Regions from separate parts of the Micromonospora sp. CA-248212 genome, predicted to be linked through region 3. Evidence: riboswitches for the same ligand, from Rfam matches in the RefSeq annotation. Region 3 holds a riboswitch; each other region holds the start of a gene.
The links. A riboswitch is a leader RNA that binds a small molecule or an ion and turns the genes downstream of it on or off. The one in region 3 is predicted to bind cyclic di-AMP.
Positions count from the first base shown of each region.

Region 1 (5,420 bases), 1.7 Mb from region 3:
GCCGACGTGCGCGGCCGGCGCTCGCCGTGGCGCTCGCGTCCGCTGGTCTGGCTCGGCGAGGTCTCGTTCGCCTTCTACCTGGTGCACGTCCTGGTGATGACGAGCGTGCTCCGGCTCAGCGGCGACTGGGGGACCGGTTTCCGGGGTTGGCGGGGTCCGGCGGTGGTGCTCGGATTCCTGCTCGCGAACCTGGTCCTCGCCGGGTTGCTGCACCGCTGGGTGGAGACCCCGATGATGCGCCGGCTCGCGCCACGTCGCCCGGGTCGCCCGCCGCTCGTTCCCCATCAGCGCACCACCTCGTCGGCCGGGAGCGGTGACGCCGGCGTGCCGCCCGTGCCCGCCCGTCCAGACGCGCAAGATCGCGCTCGATCCTGGTTGTAGTGGTCTCGTCAGCCGAGTGAGGCCACTACATCAACGATCGAGCGCGATCTTGACCGGCGCGGTGGCACCCACCAGCGCCGGCTGACGCCACCTGGTCCACGCTGGTCGGACGGGGTCGGCGCGGCGCTGGCCGACACGCCCGTCGCCGATGCGTCCGGGCGGTCCCGACGGTAGCGTGAGGACGTGCTCCCGGTCGCGCTCACCTGTCCCCTGTGGTGGGTGGCGCGCTGGGCGGCACGGGTGCTGACCAGCCTCGCCGTGCTGTCGCTCGCCCTGGGCGCGGCCCCGGCGCTGCTACCGGCATCGACCGCCGCGGCCCCGCCGCCCATCATCGGGTCGCTCGCCCTCGCGGAGCCGCTCGGACCGTCGACCGCGGCCCTCTCCACCGTCCTCACCGACCGCGCCGCCACCGGCTCGGCCGCCACCGACAGGGTCGGCGAGGGACGAGCCGCAGAGCTTGGCGCTGACGCCTCCGCGCGGTCGGTCGAGCCGCAGCCCGCCCGGCACGGTGGTTCGGACGCGTTACCCCGCCCATTGGCGGGCGTGACCTCGGCGCGCACGGGCTCGGAGCGGCCCCTCCGCGCCGCCGGCTCGGCCAGCCGGGCCCCCCGCGCCCCGCCGGCCTAGCGGGGTCAGTCACCGGGGCGGCACGCCGTCCCGCGAGCGCCGGAGTGTGGCGCGCCGAGATCTCCATCACCGGCGACGCCGCCAGACCGAACGCCAGTCACCACACCTGACGACACACCGCCCGCACCCGCCCGTGCGGCATCCCATCGCTTACGTGCTCATGCCGAGGTGTCGATCATGGAAACCGTCGTCTTCTACCAGTTCCTGACCGAGGTGCCCCAGGCCGCCGCCATCTGGTCGGCCCTGTTCCTGCTGGCGCTGACGGTCCTCGCCGTCCTGGTGGCCCGACCGGAGCGGGACTCGCCCGCGGCCGACCCCACGCCGCCGACACCCACCGCCCGCGAGATGGCCGTCGCCGAGATGGCCGACCTGCGCCGGTACGCCGAGGAGGTGGCCGTGGCCGCCGCCCGGGCCGCGCGGACCGCCCGACGGCGGCGCGCTGACTGGCTGGTCGCTCAGGACGAGGCGCAGCGGGCCTGGACCGCGTACGACGAGGCGGACACGGCCGCCCGTCGGGTCGCCGGTGCCGGGGCGTTGCCGACACCGCGTACCCCGCACACCCCCGCCGAGTACGCGGCCCGGGAGCGCTATCTGCACCGTGCCGCCATGGCGGCGCACTGGCGGGGGGAGTTGACCATGGCTCAGCTCGGCGACGTGTTCGGGCACCGGCGCGGCTGGGACCCCCGCCGGCACCCGGTCGAGCAGGAGACGCTGCTCATCCGGGCGATCCGTGACGCGAGGCTGGCCGAGCACCGGACGGCCGCCGAGCGGGAGCGGTCGTCCTGGCGGGATGCCGAGGTGGCCGCCGAGTCGGCGCGCGTCCTCGCCGAGGAGGCGTACGTGGCGGCGGTCCGGTCGCGGCCGAGCCCGGCGTTCTCCCGGCGCACCGCGACGCGGCCGTCGCGTACGGCCCTCGTGGCACGCTGGCGTCCGGCCCGGGCCGGTTGAGCCCGATCCGTTATGTGAGGCGGGTCACCGGCAGCGGAAATCGGGCGGCGGGCATCATCGGCGGCCATTGCGCCCGCGATTGTGGCCGCGTTGTCGGCCACCTGTCCGGTTGTCGCCCACAGGTGCCGGCGGAACCCGTTGTCCCATCGAGTCACGTCAGCGGCAGAACGCGCAGAAATTGCTGGGCCAATCGATGTTTACGCAGGTGGGCGCGGCTTGGCAGAGTGCGTACCGGCCAGTACTGTCGTCCCGTCCGGTGCGGTTACCGATCGCAGGAGGCGACGCCGCGCCGACCCGCTCAATCGTGATCAACGAACCGGGGACCCACAGTAAGTCCGGGGTGAATCCGCGAGCCACGGCCCGCGGTAGGGCGATCTTCCCGCCCGAATCCGTCAGCTAACCCGGTAGGCGGTGACGGAAGGAGTTCCATCCTCGTGCAGCACCCCTCGACCCCCTTGTTGTTCCGCCGCCTCCACGGCGACGCGGTGTCCCCGCTCATCCGCCTCGTGACGGTGAGCTGACCCCCCGGGTCACCGCACTTCCCGCCCGGCCGCGCCGGGCGTTCCCCTGAGCGGCTCATCATCCGCGGGCCACCGCCCGCGCGCTGACGCCTGCCCGGATGCCGGTCGAGCCCCGGTGTGCCGCTCTCCCTGTGAACCGTGGAGGACCTCGTGAAGCACACCCTGAAGCGCCAGCTCCGTCGCCTCGCGACCGAGCGCCCGTACCAAATCGTCGCCGCCTCCGCCGCGGCCCTCGCGATCGCCACCACCGCCGGCGCCCTGGTCGCCGGCGCCGACGACGCCCCGGCCGGCTCGCGTACCCCGACCACGGTCGCCGAGATGCGCAGTGACACCGTCGCCTCCCGTGGCGAACTCCGGTCCGCAGCTCCGTCGGCGAGCGTCGCGCCGAGCACCGCCGCCCCGGCCACCAGCGCCGCGTCCCCCGCCGCGAAGGCCACGAGCAACCCGGACGTCACCCGGAAGCCGACGCCGCCGAAGCCGCCCGCGACGAAGGTGCTCGACTACGACTACGAGGCGCAGAACACCTACTACAACTGTGGCCCGGCGGCCACCCGCAACGCGCTCAGCGCCAGCGGCATCGACCGCACCCAGGAGGAGCTCGGCGCCGAGCTGGGCACCACCGAGATGGGCACCAACTCGGCCGAGGACACCACCCGGGTGCTCAACGCCGAGGTGAAGGGCTCCCCGTACCGCACCCGCATGTTCGCGGGCACGCCCAGCCCGGCCCAGATGGACCGTCTTCAGGCCGACGTCGTCAAGGCCATCACCGATGGCCGGGGCGTGGTGGCGAACGTCGTCGGCGACGCCATCGACACCGAGGGCGGCTATCACTCCTACGGCGGTGGGCACTACATCGCCGTCGTCGGCTACAAGGACAACGGCCGTACGGTGCGGATCGCCGACTCGGCGAACGCCGCCGACCCGGCCTACTGGATCACCACGATCGACCTGGCGAACTGGATCGCCACCCGGGGTTACTCCGCCTGACCAACGCGCGACACCCCACGACGCCGCGGGCGCCGTCTCCCACAAGGGGCCGGCGCCCGCGGCGTCCCCGTGTCGGGCGCGACGCCGGTGAACGGCTCTCGTACCGGGCCGCGAACCGTGGGAGACTGCGGCCGTGGTGGATGAATCGGGTGGTCAAGCCGGCCGGGAGCCGATCCTGTTGCTGCTGCACGGCATGGGGGCGACGGGTGACGTGTGGCTGCCCTGGGCGCCACTTCTGGAGCAGCACTGGCCCGGCCGGTGGCTGGCGCCCGATCTCGCCGGTCACGGTTGGTCGGCGCCGCTGTCGTCGTACTCCTTCGAGGGTTTCGCCCAGCGGGTCGCGCAGGGCCTGGCCTCCGACGACCGCATCGTGGTGCTCGGGCACTCGCTCGGTGGCGTGGTCGGCCTGGCGCTGGCGGCCCGCGCCGCCGGTCTGCCAGTGGACGCGGTGGTGGGCTTGGGTATCAAGGCCGTCTGGGCGCCGGCCGAGCTGGCCCGTGCCGCGGACCTCGCCGCCCGCCCGGTGGGCTGGTTCACCAGCCGCACCGAGGCCGCCCGCCGGTACCTGCGGGTCGCCGGCCTCACCGGTCTGGTCCTCCCGGACCACCCGATGGTCGACGCCGGTCTGCGTCAGGTCGACGGCCGGTGGCGGCTCGCGATGGACAACGCCGCGTTCGCCGTCGGCGCGCCCGACCTGGCGGCGCTGCTCGCGGCGACCGACGTGCCGGTGGTGCTGGCCCGCGGGGAGCACGACCCGATGGTCACGGACGCGCAGCTCAAGGAGTACGGCGTACCGGTCGCCACGCTGTCCGGTCTCGGGCACAACGCGCACCTGGAGGATCCGGCGGCCGTGCTGGCGTTGCTGGAGCCGTACCGCTGATCGGTCAGGCGGCTGCGGGCGCGGGTAGTTCCCGGGCCGAGGTCAGCTCGCGGCGGGCGGCGGTCAGGAAACCCTCGGCGTACGACTCGGCCGGGAAGTCGCCCAGGTAGCGGCGGCGGGTGACCCAGCGGGCATCGGCCAGCGGGTCGGTGTCCAGCAGGGCCGTGAGCACGGCGTCCACGTTGGACATGTCGCGCCGCAGCACGTAGCCCGAGCCGGCCAGTGGAAAGCGCTCGGTGAACCGGTCGCCCTCGTCACCCATGTCGGTGACGGCATACGGCTTGCCGGAGTAGAGGTAGTCGGAGATCACCCCGGAGACGTCGGAGACCAGCGCGTCCGAGCGGTTGACGCACTCGGTCAGGCTCAGCTCCCGGGCGGCCGCGCCGAACACGTGCTGCCGGCCGGTGCGGGCGCGGTCGACGGCCAGCAGTTCGGTGAGCCGGCCCAACTGGCGTGCCGACGCCGGGTTCTGCGTCGTGTACGGATGCGCCCGCAGGATCACCGTCGCGCCACGCCCCAGCAGCCGCCGCAGCAGCTCCTCGGCCACCGGCAGCGAGCAGTAGTCGGCGTCGGCGTGGTGCCCGGTCCAGGTCGGGGTGTAGAGCACCGTCGGGTGCGCGAGGCCCCGCGCCGGCTCCTGGCGCACCTCGATCGACTCGACCTGGGGGCGGCCCACCACGACGAACTTCTCCGCCGGGATCTGTACCCCGGCGCGGGCGTACCGGTCGATCGCCGCCGGCCCGGCCACGAAGATCCGGTCGAAGATGCCCGAGACCGGGTTGGCGCTGGGCGCCTTGTCGCTGTCGCCGTGGTGCAGTTGGACGTGGGTGAGCTGGGTGAACCGGATGCAGTGGCTGTTCTTCGCCCCGTGGTTGACGTAGAAGGCCACCCGCAGGCTCGGCACCAGCGCCTCGTCCATCGCGCGCAGCGTGGGGCAGTAGACCACCGGCGCGTCGGTGGCCGCGGCGATCGGCGCGACGAACTCCGGCTCACGGACCAGCACCAGGAAGGGCCGGCCGATCCGTTCGAGGTACGGCAGCCACATGGTGACCTGGTACTCCGAGCCGGGCGGTGCG
Region 1 covers NZ_CP192023.1:2,362,811-2,368,230, forward strand. Annotated here, with positions in the region: gene ACQP03_RS11545 (acyltransferase family protein) at 1-381, shown strand, start outside; gene ACQP03_RS11550 (hypothetical protein) at 565-1,008, shown strand; gene ACQP03_RS11555 (hypothetical protein) at 1,186-1,956, shown strand; cyclic di-AMP (ydaO/yuaA leader) riboswitch at 2,242-2,382, shown strand; gene ACQP03_RS11560 (C39 family peptidase) at 2,616-3,464, shown strand; gene ACQP03_RS11565 (alpha/beta fold hydrolase) at 3,598-4,344, shown strand; gene ACQP03_RS11570 (CDP-glycerol glycerophosphotransferase family protein) at 4,349-5,420, opposite strand, start outside.
Region 1: it holds a riboswitch for cyclic di-AMP, as region 3 does, so the genes downstream of both, ACQP03_RS11560 (C39 family peptidase) here and ACQP03_RS02960 (coiled-coil domain-containing protein) in region 3, are expected to answer to the same signal.

Region 2 (5,420 bases), 540 kb from region 3:
CCGCGTGGTCTGCGCCGGGTCGCACGTCGCCTGATCGTGCTGGTCGCCGCCGCCGCGGTCGGTGCCGGCATGATCGCCGTGCCGGCGCAGGCCGAGCCGACGGTCGACGAGATCGAGGCGCAGATCGACAAGAAGTGGGAGGAGTTGGAGCCCACGATCGAGAAGTACAACAAGGTGCGGGCGCAACTCGCCGTCAACCGCAAGAAGTCGTCTGAGCTTCAGAAGAAGATCGAGCCGCTGGCCCTGCAGAGCGAGCTGGCACTCAACCGGGTCGGCGACCTCGCTTCCCGTTACTACATGTCGGGCCCCTCGCAGGAGATCGGCGCGCTGCTGGTCAGCGCCAAGCCGGACACGCTCACCGAGCAGCTCACCCTCCTCGACCGGCTCGCCTCCCAGGAGCGCAAGCAGGTTGAGGGTGTGCTCGCCGTCCGGGCCAAGTACGACGGCGAGAAGCAGAAGCTGGACGCGCTGATCGCCACCCAGACCAAGCAGCAGAGCGAGCTGGCGGCCAAGAAGAAGCAGATCGACGCCGAGATCAAGAAGCTCGAAGCGTCGATGCCCAAGACCACGGTCAAGACCGCCGGCTGCCCGACCATCAACGGCGTGGTCTCTGTGGCGGCGCAGAAGGCGATCAAGACCGCCTGCCAGCAGGTCGGCGATCCGTACGTCTGGGGCGCCACCGGCCCGAACTCGTTCGACTGCTCGGGCCTGACCCAGTACGCCTACAAGTCGGCCGGGATCTACCTCACCCACCACACGGGTGATCAGTGGAACGAGGGCAAGGCCGTCTCGCGCGCCGACGCCCGTGCCGGTGACCTGGTCTTCTTCTACTCGGGCCTGAGTCATGTCGGGCTGTATCTGGGCAACAACCAGATGGTGCACGCGCCACGCGCCGGTAAACCGGTGCAGGTGTCCAGCATCAACACCATGCCGGTCGCCGGGTTCCGCCGACCTGGCTGATCCCCAGCACGCACGACGACGGCCCCCGGTCACCTCGACCGGGGGCCGTCGTGGTTCCTCAGCGGGGTGCGCCCACCGGGGACGGCAGCAACTGCACGTCGGCGAGGTCGACGTACATGACGCGGTGGCCGAACTGGATCTGCGCGTACCGGTTCTGGCCCCGGATCACCGTCCAGTCGCCGGGCGAGGAGCCGTCGAACGTGCTGGCCCGGTAGTACTCGCCGGGCAGCACCGCGCCGACGGCGTACCGCTGGCCGGCGGCGAGGGTGTACTGCAACGGTGAGATCGCCTGGTACGGCACGCCGGCCGGGTAGGCCGCCTGCTCCGGGTACGCCCGCCCGTAGACGGGGATCGTGGCCCGGCCGGGCTTCGGGGTGACCACCATGCCGACCGTCCAGGTGGCCGTCGGCGCGGACGCGGGGTTGTGGAACCACGCCCGCTGCCCGAGGTACCAGATGGCCGTCCAGTCGCCCTGTCGACCGGCCAGCGCGTACGTCTGGCCGGCGGACGCGCGGGCACCGTGGTCCGACACGTCCATCGTGTTCGGGGTGCCGTCGGGGCGCAGCGCGATGTCGTTGACCAGTGGCGCGTCCGGAGCCGGCGCGGTGCGTAGCACCACCGACGAGGAACCGCGGGGCGCGCACGGTGCCCCCGGGGTGACGCATCCGGTGAACGCCGGCTGGTTTGTCGCGTAGTCGGGGTCGATCCGGACCAGCCCGGTGGCCGGGGTGCCGGTGTCCAGCCGAGGGGCGTGCAGCAGGTCGAAGTAGTGCGTCCAGTCCCAGTACGGCCCCGGGTCCCAGTGCATCCCGCGGACCGTCGCCGCCGTGGTGCCGGGCACGTTGTCGTGGCCGATGATGTGCTGGCGGTCCAGCGGGATGCCCAGCCGCAGCGCGAGGTGCCGCACGAGCTTCGCCGACGTGCGGTACATCGCCTCCGTGTACCAGGTGCCCTGCGCGGCGAAGCCCTCGTGTTCCAGCCCGATCGACTTGGCGTTGACGTACCAGTTGCCGGCGTGCCAGGCGACGTCCTTGGTGCGGACGTGCTGGGCGATGTGCCCGTCCACCGAGCGCAGCGAGTAGTGCCAGCTCACGTAGGTTGGGTCCTGGACGAGTTGCAGGGTGGTCGCCCAACTCGCCTCGGTGTCGTGGATGACGATGTACTCGATCTTCTGCCGGGCGGGCCGGTCGGACAGGTCGTGGTTGCCGTAGTCGCCGTCGCCGAACGCCGCGTAGGGTGCCGGGATCCACTCACAGGACACGGTGCTCGGGCACTCCAACCCGTCCGGGCGGGCGAGTCGCCGCAGCCCCAGTCGGTCCAGCCAGGACCGCTCGGGTCGTACCGCCCGGGCCGGCAGCGTGACCCGCTGGCCGTCGTCGGTCACCCGCGTCTCGCCCGCGCCGATCGTGGTGAAGACCTCGTCGGCGAAGGCCGCCGCGGCATCGGCGCTGTCCGCGCCGGCATAGCGGGCCACCGCGCCGTACCAGGTGCCCGGGTCGGTGCCGACTCCGACCGGGGCGCCGACCTCCCGTTGGTACGCGGCCAGCAGCGCCGCCCCACCCCGGAGGTTCGTCGTCGGGTCGGTGCGCAGCGCCTCGGCGGTGGCGCCGGTGAGCGCGGCGGCGGCGTCCACGGTCTGCAGCGCGGCGCTGGGCGGCGCGTTGCCGGTGGCGGGCGCCGGTGCGAGAGGACGACGGGACTCGTCGCCGCGCGGATCCTCTCCCGGGGCGTCGTGGTGACCGCCCCGGGGCAGGGCGGTCACGTGCCGGGCGTCGGTCAGGTGCATCGGGCCGTAGCCGCCGCTGGTGCTCGGCGTGCCGGCATTGCTGTCCCAGCGGGACTCCAGGTAGGAGACGCCGAGTAGTACGTCGATGGGTACGCCGTACTCGGTCGCCGCGGCGGCGTACTGCTGCTGGCGGTCGGCGGCGGGGGCCGCGGTGGCCGGGCCGGCGGACAGCGGCACGGCCGCCGTGGCGGTGACGAGCGCGACGGCGAGCAGGGTCGGACGTTTCATCGAACCCCCTACATGTGAACTGGTGTCGGTGCCGTCACCTTCGTCCTGCTCGGGAGCCCACGTCAATACCTTTCCATGTTTCGAAACGTACGGAAGGAAATCTTCACGTCCGCTCGATGGCCCGCCGCAATCGGTACGGAGTGTCACGGCCGCACGGGTTGCGGATCGGTAACGGCCGTCTCTACTCTGGTCATTCGTCGGCCCGGTAGCAGGTCTGCCCACCCCGGGCGGTAACGGACCGACACCGCCGAGTCGCTCGCGAGCGAGCCGGGGACCCAGGTTCCTCGGGGTGAATCCGCAGTTCCTGCGGTAGGGCGCCCACTTCCCGCCCGAACCCGTCAGCTAACCCGGTAGGCGGTCAGGAAGAAGGAGTACGGAACCCGGTGGCCCTCCAAGCCCCGCGGCCGTCGTCCGGACGGTCGGCCCCGGCCGACCCGACGTCGACCGTGCCGCGTCCACGCTGGTCCCGCTTCACCACCGCCCTCGCCGCCCTGGTCGGCGTCGCCGTCGTCCTGACCGGTAGCGCCACGGTGGCCCACGCCGACCCGTCCGTCGCCGAGATCGAACGGCAGATCGACGACGACTGGAACAAGCTCGAACCGATCATCGAGCGGCACAACGCCACCCGAGCCGACCTGGCCCTCAAGCGCAAGCAGGCCGACACGCTCGCCGCCCGCATCGCGCCGCTGGAGCGCCAGGTCGACGCCGCGATGGACAAGGTCAGCGCGCTGGCCGTCCGCGCGTACATGGGTGAAAACCTGTCGACCGTCAACACGATGCTCGGCAGCCGGTCGCCCAGTGAGATGGTCGGTCAGCTCGAAATGCTCGACCGCTTCGCCCACAACCAGCAGGAGGACGTCCGCCAGGTCGCCGACCTGCGCAACGAGCTGGCCCGGCAGAAGGCGCCGCTGGACGAGATGGTGGTCCAGCTGACCCGCACCGAGGCCCAGTTGGCGGCGAAGAAGAAGCAGATCAACGAGGAGATCGACCGGCTACAGAAGCTGCGCCTCAAGGTGTACGGCAACGGCGGCGGCGGTTCGCTGCGTCCCGCGCCCTGCCCGGCCAGCTACCCGGGTGGCGGTGCCGGCATCGCGGTCAAGTTCGCCTGCGCCCAGATCGGCAAGCCGTACGTGTGGGGCGCCGAGGGTCCGAACTCGTACGACTGCTCCGGGCTGATGCTGGCCGCCTGGGCGAAGGCCGGTGTGTCGCTGCCGCACAACGCCGCCGCGCAGAGCCGGGTGACCAAGAACGTCAGCAAGGGCGACCTGCGCCCCGGTGACCTGGTCTTCTACTACAGCGACATCCACCACGTCGGGATGTACGTCGGCGACGGCTGGGTGGTGCACGCCTCCCAGGCCGGTGTGCCCGTCAAGATGAAGAAGGTCGACGACGGGCCCATCCACAGCTACGGCCGCCCCGGCTGAGATGTAAGGAAGGGCCCCCTTCTAACGCCTCAGGTATAGAAGGGGGCCCTTCCTTACATCGCAAGGGCGGATCAGCGCGTCGGCCAGGCACGCCAGTTCTGCCAGGAGCGACTGGGCGTCGGGCCTCGCTGACCCTGGTAACGCGAGCCGTAGACCACCGAGCCGTACGGGTGTTCGGCGGGCGACGAGAGTCGGAAGATGCAGAGCTGACCGATCTTCATGCCCGGCCAGAGGGTGATCGGCAGGTTCGCCACGTTGGACAGCTCCAGCGTGACGTGCCCGGAGAAGCCCGGGTCGATGAACCCGGCGGTGGAGTGGGTGAGCAGGCCGAGGCGGCCCAGCGAACTCTTCCCCTCCAGTCGGCCGGCGAGCTGGTCGCCGAGCGAGATCACCTCCAGCGTCGAGGCGAGCACGAACTCTCCCGGGTGCAGCACGAACGGCTCGCCGTCGGGCACCTCGACCACCGAGGTCAGGTCGTCCTGCTGCATGGCCGGGTCGATGTGGGTGTAGAGATGGTTGTTGAAGACCCGGAACAGCCGGTCGAGTCGTACGTCGATGCTGGAGGGTTGGACCAGGGTGGGCTCGAACGGCTCCAGGCCCAGCGTGCCGGCCTTGATCTCGGAGACCAGGTCACGGTCGGAGAGCAGCATCGGACCACCATAGCGAGGTGGGCGGTGACCAGCGTGTCGAGGTCGCTCCTCGTACATTTGTTCGATAGAATGCTCGCATGGCTTCCTGGTCCGATTTCGCCGTCGACGAGCCCCGCCTCGCCGACGGCATCCGCGTTCTCCTGCAGCAGTACGGGCCGGGCTTCGGCTATCTGGCCACGGTCCGTGCCGACGGTGGGCCCCGGGTCCATCCGGTCTCCCCGGTCATCACCGACGAGGGTCTGTTCTGCTTCATCATCGACTCGCCGAAGCGCCGGGACCTCGAACGGGACGGCCGATACGCGCTGCATTCGTTCCCTCCGGAGGAGAGCGACGACGAGGCGTACGTGGCGGGTCACGCCTGGCCGGTCACCG
Region 2 covers NZ_CP192023.1:87,030-92,449, forward strand. Annotated here, with positions in the region: gene ACQP03_RS00415 (C40 family peptidase) at 1-960, shown strand, start outside; gene ACQP03_RS00420 (N-acetylmuramoyl-L-alanine amidase) at 1,019-2,974, opposite strand; cyclic di-AMP (ydaO/yuaA leader) riboswitch at 3,210-3,345, shown strand; gene ACQP03_RS00425 (NlpC/P60 family protein) at 3,358-4,398, shown strand; gene dcd (dCTP deaminase) at 4,470-5,048, opposite strand; gene ACQP03_RS00435 (pyridoxamine 5'-phosphate oxidase family protein) at 5,126-5,420, shown strand, end outside.
Region 2: it holds a riboswitch for cyclic di-AMP, as region 3 does, so the genes downstream of both, ACQP03_RS00425 (NlpC/P60 family protein) here and ACQP03_RS02960 (coiled-coil domain-containing protein) in region 3, are expected to answer to the same signal.

Region 3 (5,420 bases):
GCCTCCAGGTCGGCGACGATGGCCTGGGCGGCCCGCTCGGTGACGCCCACCTCCGCCGCCACATCACGGAGCCGGGCGGTGGGGTCGCGGGCGATGGCGAGCAGCACATGGCCGTGGTTGGTAAGAAATGTCCAGTTCCGGCCGCCTCCGGCCGTCGTGCTCGCCATCGTGGGGGGCCGCCTTTCCGGGTCAACGTATGAAATCTAAATCACGCATATCTTGACGCATCTTGCCGTGCGTGTGACCGTTGAGCGCGAGCCAGCGCCCGCCGCCGGCCCGGTTGAAAAGACCGTTGAGCAGGTCAAACGCGTGAGACGAGGTGCGGGGATGAGCCGTTCCGGTACGCCCGGCGGGCAGCCGGGCACGCAGCGGACCGTCGAGCAGGCGCCGGTCGCCACCGAGCCGGCCCGAGCGTACGCCGAGCTGGTCTCTGGCAACCGTCGCTTCGTCGCCGGAGAGCCGCGCCACCCCAACCAGGATGCCGGGCACCGGGCCGCCGTGGCGGACGGGCAGCACCCCTTCGCGGTGATCGTCGGCTGCTCCGACTCGCGGCTGGCCGCCGAGATCATCTTCGACCGGGGGCTGGGTGACCTCTTCGTCGTCCGGACCGCCGGGCACACCACCGGGCCAGAGGTGCTGGGCAGCGTCGAGTACGCGGTGGCCGTCCTCGGTGCTCCGCTGGTGGTGGTGCTCGGGCACGACTCCTGCGGCGCCGTGCAGGCGGCCCGCGAATCGGCGGCCACCGGCATCGCGCCCCCGGGACATCTCCCAGCGGTGGTCGACGCGGTGCTGCCCAGCCTGCGACGAGCCACGGCCGAGGGCGTGCACGACATCGACGGCATCGTCGACATCCACATCGCGCAGACGGTCGAGACGCTGCTCGGGCAGTCGCCCGTGCTGGCCGACGAGGTGGCGCGGGGGCGGTGCGCGGTGGTGGGGATGTCGTACCGGCTCGCCGCCGGGGCGGTGCGACCCGTGACCCCCGTACCGGCCGGCGACGCCTCGGACGACCCGGCCGCGACCGCCGCCGCCTGACACGCGACGAGGGCCGCCCCGCTCGACGCGGGACGGCCCTCGAACTGTTGAGCGTCGGATCAGAGCAGCGACATGTGTACGTGGTCGGTGTGGTTCGATGGCCCGCTGTACGACTTCCAGCCGGTCGCCGGGAACCAGATCTGCCGGTTCCAGATCACGTAGTAGATGCCGAGCCGGTCGGCGTTGCGGATGAGGAACGCGGCCACGTTGTTGCCGTACATCCGGGTGTCGTCGTTGTGCCACGGGCTGAAGCCGCTCTTCTGCAACGACCAGTCACAGGCGCGACCCTTCGGGTGCTCGTACGGTCCACCGTTGCGGTGGCAGCCCACGAACCGGTTGAACCCGGCCCGCTTGACCTCCTTGTACGCGTGCAGCGTGCGCGGCGTGACGCAGCCGGAGGTGGTCGGGTCCTTCTCGCTGCACGACTGGGGCTTCCAGTCGCCGTCGGCGGTGCGACCCGGGCCGATCCGGGCGACCGGGGAGGTGGCGTCCACCAGACCGCCGGTGAAGCCCTTGCCGCCGACCAGCGCGAGCGCCTTGTCCGCGTCGCGCTTGTCCTTCGCCATCAGCGCGGTCTGCTTCTGCTGCTCCCGGACCTCGGTGTCGAGGGCCAGCTTGGCCTCCTCGGCGCGGGACTTCACCGCGTTGACCTCGGCGAGCTTCTTTTCGTTGACCATGTTCATCTCGTCGAGCGCCGCGGCCCGCTGGACGAACGAGTCCGGGGCGTCGGCCTCCAGCAGCATCGCGATCGCGCCGACCCGTCCGGTCCGGTACGACTGAGCGGCGATCTGCGCGACCTGCGGGGCCAGCGCGGCCAGGTCGGCCTTCGCCCGGTCGACCTCTGCCGCGAGTTCGACCTGCCGCTTCTTGGACTTGTCCAGTTTGGACTTGGCCGCCACGTAGTCCCGGTTGGTCTGCTCGATGACGTCGGTGAGCAGCTTGGGCTCGTCGCCGTCCTCCTCGTGCCCGGACGGTGTGGGGGTCGTCGGGGCGGCGTGGGCCGGGAGGGGTCCGGCGAGCACGGTCAGCGCGGCGAACACGGCCACCACGGGCGTCAACCAGCGGCGTAGGGGTGCCGTCACAATCTTCCCTTCCGTCGACCGCCGACCGGGTTAGCTGACGGGTTCGGGGCGGAAGTGGCCCCTACCGCTGTCGCGGATTCACCCCAGGTACCTGGGTCCCCGGCTCGCCGGTTGGCGATTGGGCGGTGGCACCGCAGGCGCCGCTGCGCGCCTTCGTCGGTGACCGGCAGCGAGGTTACCCGAGAGTCCACCGCCTGAGCTACGTCCTGATGCCGACTAAAAGCGTCATTTCGCCATGGCGTTGAGTGACCAGTGACGCGGTTCTCAGGGCGGGTGCCCGATCCGGTCACGCTGAGGAGTGTCACCATGCCGTATCCGTGCTCCTGTTCGGCTCTGGCCACCCGGTGGTGGCGGTGGATGGGGGTGTGTTCCGCTGTGGATCGGGCCGGTCGGCCCGATCCGTCGGCGGGGAACTGAGAGCGGCGAGCGCCTCCGCGCGGTCCGCGCGGGGGCGCGGTGGCGGGGCGTCCGCGTCGGGCGTGGCCGTCGACCCGGCCGCGGTCACCACCGCGGCCAGCCCGGTGGTGAGGGGTACGGCGGCGATCAGGCCGAGGGTGGCGACCGCGCTGCGGACGATCTCCTGTGCGAGGAACTCGCTGGTCAGAATCTGCCCGATGGGGCGCGAGTCGGCGGTGAGCAGAAGCAGCAGCGGCAGTGACGCGCCCGCGTACGCCAGCACGATGGTGTTGACCGTGGAGGCGATGTGCGCCCGGCCGACCCGGGTGGCGGCCCGGTAGAGCTGTCGTCGACCCAGCCCGGGGTTGGCGTTCGCCAGCTCGGTGACGGTGGCGGCCTGGGTGACGGTCACGTCGTCGAGTACCCCGAGTGAGCCGATGATGATCCCGGCGAGCAGCAGGCCGCGCAGGTCCACCTCCGCCTGGAACATCGAGAGCGTGGTGGCGTCCTCGCTGCCGAAGCCGGTGAGCTGGGTGGCGGCCGTGGCGATGGTCGCGAGGACGCCGGTGAGCACCAGGCTGCCCAGGGTGCCGAGGACCGCGACGGAGGTCTGCGCGGTCACCCCGTGTGTCAGGTAGAGCACCACGAACATGATCAGGGCCGCGCCGACCACCGCCACCAGCAGCGGTGACCGGCCCGCGCCGATGGCCGGCAACACGAAGGTGAGCAGGATGGCGAAGCTGGCGGCCAGGCCGGCGAGCGCGGCCAGACCCCGCCACCGGCCGAACGCGACGATGGCGGCGGCGAAGACCCCCACGAGCCACACCAGTGGCGTCCCGCGCTGGTGCTCGGCGATGTTCCAAGTGCTGAGGGTGGGATCGGTCGGATCGGTCAGCTCGACCAGGACGACGTCGTCGCCCACCTCGACCCGAGGCGCTCCGGGGCCGGCGGGGACGGGCGTGCTCACCTGCCGGTCGGCGCGCGGCCCGTCTTCGAGGAGTACGTCCACCGTGCCGCACGGCCCGCCGCTCGGCGTGCCCTCCGGGCTCGTCGAGGGTGGGCACGGTTCGGTCACCACCCGGGTCACCGTGCCGTGGTGGCGCGGCAGATCCGCCCCACCGCCGCTCTTCGGTGCGCCGTCCCGTGGCCACAGCACCACGGCGGCGACGACGGTGGCCACGAAGAGCGGCACCACCGTCGCGATGAGGATCCGTCGTACCCGGGGCGGGGCGGGTCGAGCGGAATGGCTGTGGTCGGAACCCAATGCGAGACTCCCAACGATCCGGTGCGGGGTACGTGCCGGCGGCCTCTGCGGTTCAGTTCCGCCGGACGAACGCGGGCACGAGCGCGTCGGTTCGCCGCCTGACGACCCGGCAATCACGGAGAGTGATGAAGTGGTCGGGTCGGCGCCGTACGGGGCCGCGCCGTGGCGGCGCCGTCGCCCGTCTCGGCGGCGGGATCCGGTGGGTCATCGCTGGACGATGCTAACCAGCGCGGCGGGGGGTCGCAGGTCGTGCGGACGTGTCGGGGGAGTCGAACCGCTGACACCGCCCCGGGCGCGGCGGATGGTGGAGTCATGCCTGAGCCACCCACCGAGCACCGACAGCACGACAAGCACGCCGGGCACGACAAGCACGCCGGGCACGACAAGCACGCCGGGCACGACCCGGCCCTGTTCCGTCGGCGGTTCTGGGTCTGTCTGGTGCTCACCGTGCCGGTGGTGCTGACCAGTGACCTGGTGGTGGACCGGCTCGGGCTCCGGCTGGACGCGCCGGGTCGCTCCTGGGTGGGGCCGGTGCTCGGTTCGGTGGTGTTCCTCTGGGGTGGCTGGCCGTTCCTGGTCGGCGCGGTACGTGAGATGCGGGACCGCGCGCCGGGCATGATGCTGCTGGTCGCGATGGCGATCACCGTGGCGTACACCGCGTCGCTGGCGACCAGCCTGGGCGCCTTCGACCTGGACTTCTGGTGGGAGCTGGCCGCGCTGGTCACCATCATGCTGCTCGGGCACTGGCAGGAGATGAAGGCCATCGGGCAGGCCCGTGGGGCGCTCGCGGCACTGGCGGCGCTGCTGCCCGACGAGGCCGAGCGGGTGGCGGCGGACGGGCGGGTCGAGCGCGTACCTGTCGACGGGCTGCGGGTCGACGACGTGGTGCTGGTCCGACCCGGGGGTCGGGTGCCGGCCGACGGCCGGGTCGTCGACGGCGACGCGGAGTTGGACGAATCGATGATCACGGGCGAGTCGCGCCCGGTTGCCCGGTCGGCGGGCGATCGGGTGGTGGCCGGCACGGTCGCCACCGATTCGGCGATCCGGGTCCGGGTCGAGGCGCTGGGCGACGAGACCGCGCTCGCGGGCATCCAACGCATGGTCGCGCAGGCGCAGCGCTCGGGCGGGCAGGCTCAACTGCTCGCCGACCGGTTCGCCGCCGCGCTCTTCTACGTGGCCGCCGGTACCGCCGTGCTCACCCTGGTGGTCTGGACCGCGCTCGGTGAGCCCGACGAGGCGGTGGTGCGTACCGTCACCGTTCTGGTGATCGCCTGCCCGCACGCGCTCGGCCTGGCCATCCCACTCGTCGTCGCGCTCTCCACGGCGCTGGCGGCGCGAAGCGGGATCCTGGTCAAGGACCGGCTCGCGTTGGAGCGGATGCGTACCGTCGACGCGGTGCTGTTCGACAAGACCGGCACGCTGACCCGGGGCGCGCACGAGGTCACCGACCTGGTGACGGCCCCCGGCGTGGGCCGGGACGAGGCGCTGCGGATCGCCGCCGGTGTCGAGTCCGACAGCGAACATCCGCTGGCCCGCGCGATCGTGGCGGCGGCCGGACCCGGTGGGCCGGCCCGTGCCGGCGGCTTCCGCTCGCTGCCGGGTCGCGGGGTGCGGGCCATCGTCGACGGTACGGAGTACGCGGT
Region 3 covers NZ_CP192023.1:626,719-632,138, forward strand. Annotated here, with positions in the region: gene ACQP03_RS02950 (helix-turn-helix transcriptional regulator) at 1-167, opposite strand, end outside; gene ACQP03_RS02955 (carbonic anhydrase) at 328-1,035, shown strand; gene ACQP03_RS02960 (coiled-coil domain-containing protein) at 1,095-2,117, opposite strand; cyclic di-AMP (ydaO/yuaA leader) riboswitch at 2,122-2,252, opposite strand; gene ACQP03_RS02965 (YibE/F family protein) at 2,419-3,777, opposite strand; gene ACQP03_RS02970 (copper-translocating P-type ATPase) at 4,090-5,420, shown strand, end outside.

Region 4 (5,420 bases), 2.5 Mb from region 3:
CGCCGCCGCGCCGCGCCGCCGCCAGCGCCGTCCGCTGCACCGCCAACTGGTCGTGCCAGCCGCCCTGGCGGTCCAGGAAACTGGTCAGGCTCCACGCCAGCTGCCAGGCGTGCCGGTCGGCGCCGCTGGCGGCGCACCGTTCCACGAGCGCGATCAGCACGTCGCGCTCGCGCGTGAACCACGCCACCGCCTCGTCGTGGTCGCCGAACTTCTCCGGCCGCACGCCGGCGACGGCCGGGGCGAGGGTGATCGGATCCCAGTGCGGATGCAGCAGCACGGCCGCGGCGTGCGCGCTGTGCAGGTAGTGGTCGAAGAGTCGGCCGCGCGCCTCGGCCCGGTCGCCGGCCGGGTCGTGCTCGGCGGACAGTTCGGCCGCGAACGCCCGCAGCAGGTCGTGCATGGCGTACCGGTCCGGGGCACGTTCCAGCATCAGGTGCGCATCCGCCAGCTCGGCGAACGCCGCCTGGACGGCCCGCCGGCCGGCACCGACGAGACTGACCCCGGCCGCCGTACTCACCGTCACGTCCGTGCTGCCGCCGACCAGCCGGAACAGCCGCGCGGTCGGCACCGACAGCAGCCGGTACGACCAGGACAGCGCCGCCCGCACGCTGCTGTCGTGGTCGCCCGTGTCGAGCCCGTCCAGCCGGCCGCCGGCCCGGAGCTGCGCGCCCAACTCGGCCAGCGGCAGGTGGGGCCGGACCACCGCCCGCGCCGCCACCACGACCAGGGCCAGCGGTAGCCGGTCACAGAGTCGGACCAGATCGTCGACCGCGGCCCGCTCCGCCTCCGCCCGCGCCCCGATCCGCGCGTACAGCAGGGCCTGCGCGTCGTCGGCGCTGAGCAGATCCAGCACGACCGCCTCGGCGCCCTCGGTGGCCACCAGACCGGTGAGCCGATCCCGGCTGGTCACCAGCACCAGGCAGCCGGCCGCGCCCGGCAGCAGCGGCCGTACCTGCGCGGCGTCCCGGGCGTTGTCGAGCAGCACCAGCACCCGCCGACCGGCGAGCAGGCTGCGGTACAACGCGGTCTGCGCCTGCTCGTCCGCCGGCACCTCGCGCGGCGGCACCCCGAGCGCGGCCAGGAAGCCCCGGACCACCTGCTCCGCGCTTCGGACGACGCCGCTGTGGCTGTAGCCCTCCAGATTGGCGTAGAGCTGCCCGTCCGGGAACTGCCCGGCGACCCGGTGCGCCCAGTGCACGGCGAGGGCCGTCTTGCCGACCCCGCCCGCTCCGGAGAGCACGGCCAGCGGGACGGCCCCGGGTCGCTCCTCGGCGGACGCCCGCAGCGCGTCCAGACGGTCCAGCTCCGAACGCCGCCCGGCGAAGCCCCGGACATCCGACGGCAACTGCGCGGGGACCGGGCGGTCCGGCCGCGACGGGGCGACGATGACCGCGGCGGCCGGCACGGGGGACACCTCCGGGGTCGGCGAGGTGACCTCGCCGCGCAGGATGGCCTGGTGTAGCTGGCGAAGCTCGATGCCCGGGTCCACACCGAGCGCGTCGGCGAGCCGGTCCCGCAGTCGGGCGTAGTACGTCAGTGCCTGCGCCCCGCGACCAGCCGCGGCCAACGCGTGCAGCAGCACGGCGGCGACCGGTTCGTCGAGCGGGTGCTCGTCGGCGAGCCGGGTCAGCGGATCGATCACCGCATCCGGCTCGCCCCGTCGCAACACTCCACGGGCCCACTGCACGACGGTGTCGGTGTGCCGGCGGTGCCAGTCCTGCCGGACCCGGGCCGCCCACTCGCCCGGCAGCCCCGCCAGCGGCTCGCCACGCCACAGCTCAAGCGCCCTGCGCAGCAGTTCCACCCGTTCGGGGTCCCCGTCGGGCAGCCCGTCGGCACGCTGCCGCAGCGCGTCGAAGTGCGGGCCGTCCACTGTCTCCGGTGGCAGGTCCAGCAGGTAACCACCCGACCGTCGCGCCAACACGTCCGGCGCGCCCGCGTCGGCCAGCACCCGGCGGAGCCGGGCGAGGTAGACGTGCAGGTTGTGGCGAACCCGGGGCGGCGACGCGTCACCCCAGACCCGGTCCACCAGAGCGTCCAGGTTCACCGGTCGGCCCACGTCGACCGCCAGTGCGGCCAGGACGGCGCGCTGGCGGGCCGCTCCGGCATCGACCGGACGGCCGTCCGCCCAGACCTCGACCGGCCCGAGGACCCGAATCTCCATGAACCGCCGCTCGCTGCACCGCCGGTCGCCCCACCGGCACCCCCGGGACAGCCGGATTGAGGTTCCGGCAGGAATTCGTCGACCTTCCGCGCAGATCATCGTTGCTACAAGGACATCGATCAACGTGATGTCAGCAACTCGACTCGCGGCCGGTTCCGGTCGTGACGACACCGGAGGTCACCATCGTGCGAAGTGCTCTGCGAAGGCTCACGTCCGCGCTGCTCGGTACGATCGCCGTGGGCGCCACGCTCGGCGTCGCCCCGAGCCCGGCCCAGGCCAACTACGCCTGCCCGTCGGGTCTGCTCTGCCTGTACGCCGGGGCCAACTTCAGCGGCGACATCTTCCTGCTCGACGGTCCGTACAACGGATGCAACGACGTCCCGCTGCCCTCGTACTTCCGCAACCGGGCCCAATCGATCATCAACAACCGGCCGTCCGGCACCGTCTCCACCTTCTGGGACAACGCCAACGCCACCGGCCTGCTCGGCTACCAGCACGCCTATGGCTACCGGGCGAACCTGGCGTACGACTCGGCCGCGATCGGGGGGAACTGGAATCAGCGGATCGAGGCGGTCCGGGTCTGCTGATCCATGAGCGTCGCCGCGCAGGGGGGAGCCGGCGACGCCGCACCGGGGGAGGGGCCGCCACGGCGCCGGCCGGAGTCCGCGAGGGCTCCGGCCGGCGCTGTACGGCGGTCAGCCCGGGTAGTAGCAGACGTTGGGAATGACCGGGCCGCCGTTGACCCCGAAGATCGCGAAGCCCATGTAGGCACGTGTCTGCGGGCCGTACTCGCCGTCCTCGGCGATGTTCGCGTACACGATGTCCTCATTGATCTTGTGCTGGGCGTACCGGACGGCGTCCCGGGTCTTCGGACCGTAGTTCCCGTCCAGGCTGAGCGACCGCGCGTAGCAGTTGTTCAGCGCCTCCTGGAGCACCAGCACCGCGGAGCCCGAGTGGCCGTAGGTGAGGTAGCAGCTTTTGTTTCCGGTCTGCCAGCCGACGGTGGGCACGTGCATGTCCGCGCCGCCCGGGTAGCCGCCGACCCGGTAGAAGGTCAGGCTGGTGCACGGGCTGGACGCCTGTGCGGCGGTCGGCGCGGACAGCGTCAGGCCAGCGCCGGCCAGTAGGGCTACGAGGACGGCTGCGGCGCGGCGACGGCCGTTGCGACTCTGCTGGAGCGGCATGATCTCCTCCTGGGGTGTCGTTTCCGGGACGGACCCGGTGTGCTCCAGAGCATCGCTACCGCCCGTCTACGGTTTCCTGTCCGAACGTCAATTCACCGGGACGGCAGGCCCTGATCGGAAACGGTCCATGATGGCCGCTGCACAGGTGGACGTCCTCCGCAACCGCTGGCCGCAGCGCCCCGCGTGAGCCGGTGAACAACTTCACAAGCGGTGGGCGACCGTCACCCACCGTGCCTACCGTCGGTCGGGTCCACCACCGTGGACGCCGCGACCGGCAACGCCAAATCCTGCCCCCGGTCGTCGGAAACAGAACCCGGGCAGGAGCGGGGGACCCAACGTTCCTCGGTGCATGTCACCTCGGGGTGAAGCCGCCAGCGCGCGGCCGGGCTCCTCGGCCCGAACCCGACAGCTCACCTCGCCGGCGTGGAGGAATGATCCATGACGTCTGCGTACACCCCCCGTCATCGACGGGTCACCACCCGCCGCGTCGCCGTCGGTACCCTGGCGGTCGGCGCGGTCACCGGCGCCGTCGCCCTCTTCGGCCCGGCGGCCCCGGCCCAGGCCGGTGTCAACTGGGACGCGATCGCCCAGTGCGAGTCCGGCGGCAACTGGAAGATCAATACCGGGAACGGCTACTACGGCGGGCTGCAGTTCTCCCAGGGCACCTGGGCCGGCTACGGCGGCACGAAGTACGCCGCCCGCGCCGATCTGGCCAGCCGTGGCGAGCAGATCGCGATCGCCGAGAAGGTGCTCGACGGGCAGGGCATCGGCGCGTGGCCGACCTGCGGCCGCAAGGGCGGCTCGTCGGGCGGTACCTCGACGAAGTCCACCGCGAAGTCCCCGACGAAGTCCACCGCGAAGTCCCCGACGAAGTCGACCTCCAAGTCGTCGACGTCCACCTCCGGCAAGGAGCGGCCGGCACGCGGCGACCAGCCGGCTACCCGTGGTCACGAGCGGACCGCCCCGGCGGCCGGCGGCGACACGTACGTGGTCGCGCCGGGGGACACCCTGTCGGAGATCGCCGAGCGGCACCCCCGCAGCGGCGGCTGGCAGGCCCTGTACGAGCGCAACCGTCAGCTGATCGGCGCGGACCCGGGCCTGATCTTCCCGGGGCAGCGGCTCGCTCTCTGACGTACGTACCGACGAACGCTCGGCCGGGTCACCGGCCGAGCGTTCGTTCGTCTGGCGCTGTCCTCGCGGGACGGGTCACGCCGCCGAGGCGGCCGACCTCGCCTCGCGGCGGGCCATCACGTCGCCGTTCCAGCCCCAGCGCTGCGCCGGCGCGGCGGCCTCGGCCGTCCAGCCGGTGCCGCCCCCGCCACCGTCGATGGCCGTCTCGACCGAGTCGGGGGTGCTGCGGGCCAGTCGCAACGACTGCTCGGCGGTCGTACGCGCCGCACACGGCCAGGACTGGCCGGCGCACTGGAGGTTGCGGCAGCGACCCTCGTCGTCGGCCTCGTGGGCCTCGAGCACGTCGACCGCGAGCTGCCAGAGCAGCGGGTCGGTCACGTCGCCCGGGCGTTCGGCACGACGGCTCGGTCGGTTGCTGGTCTCGTCGGACATGGGCCCCCCTCGTCAGGCTTTCCCCTCAAGACTTCACCTGTGTGCGGCCGGCTAAACCGCCGACCTGCTGTGATGTGTCTCCGGTCGCAGCAACCGGGGCGCTCTAGTCCGGCAATAGCGGCATCTCGACACCGGGAGCGCGGCCGAGCAGCGCCGCCCGGGTGAGCGCCGTCGAGCCGAAGCGGTCGCGGACCGCGTCCACGGCGGCGTCCAGGTCGGCCCCGGTGTTGGCTTGGAACGGCAGCTCCGGCTGCACCGGGTTGTCGTCCAGGTTGCCGACCGAGACGCCGAGCAGGGTGACCCCGCGCCGGTCGATCTCCGGTAGGGCGGCCCGCAGCAGTGTCCGGGCGGCGGCGAGCAGTGGGGTGGTGTCGGCGGTCGCCTTGGGCACGGTGTGCGAGCGGGTGGCGCGGGTGTAGTCGCCGAAGCGGAGTCGCAACACCATGGTGCGTCCGGACCGTCCGGCCGCCCGCATCCGTCGGGTGACCCGGTCGACCAGACCGGCGAGG
Region 4 covers NZ_CP192023.1:3,095,494-3,100,913, forward strand. Annotated here, with positions in the region: gene ACQP03_RS14760 (AfsR/SARP family transcriptional regulator) at 1-2,164, opposite strand, end outside; gene ACQP03_RS14765 (peptidase inhibitor family I36 protein) at 2,350-2,751, shown strand; gene ACQP03_RS14770 (peptidoglycan-binding domain-containing protein) at 2,860-3,348, opposite strand; cyclic di-AMP (ydaO/yuaA leader) riboswitch at 3,619-3,787, shown strand; gene ACQP03_RS14775 (transglycosylase family protein) at 3,787-4,479, shown strand; gene ACQP03_RS14780 (hypothetical protein) at 4,555-4,911, opposite strand; gene dinB (DNA polymerase IV) at 5,015-5,420, opposite strand, start outside.
Region 4: it holds a riboswitch for cyclic di-AMP, as region 3 does, so the genes downstream of both, ACQP03_RS14775 (transglycosylase family protein) here and ACQP03_RS02960 (coiled-coil domain-containing protein) in region 3, are expected to answer to the same signal.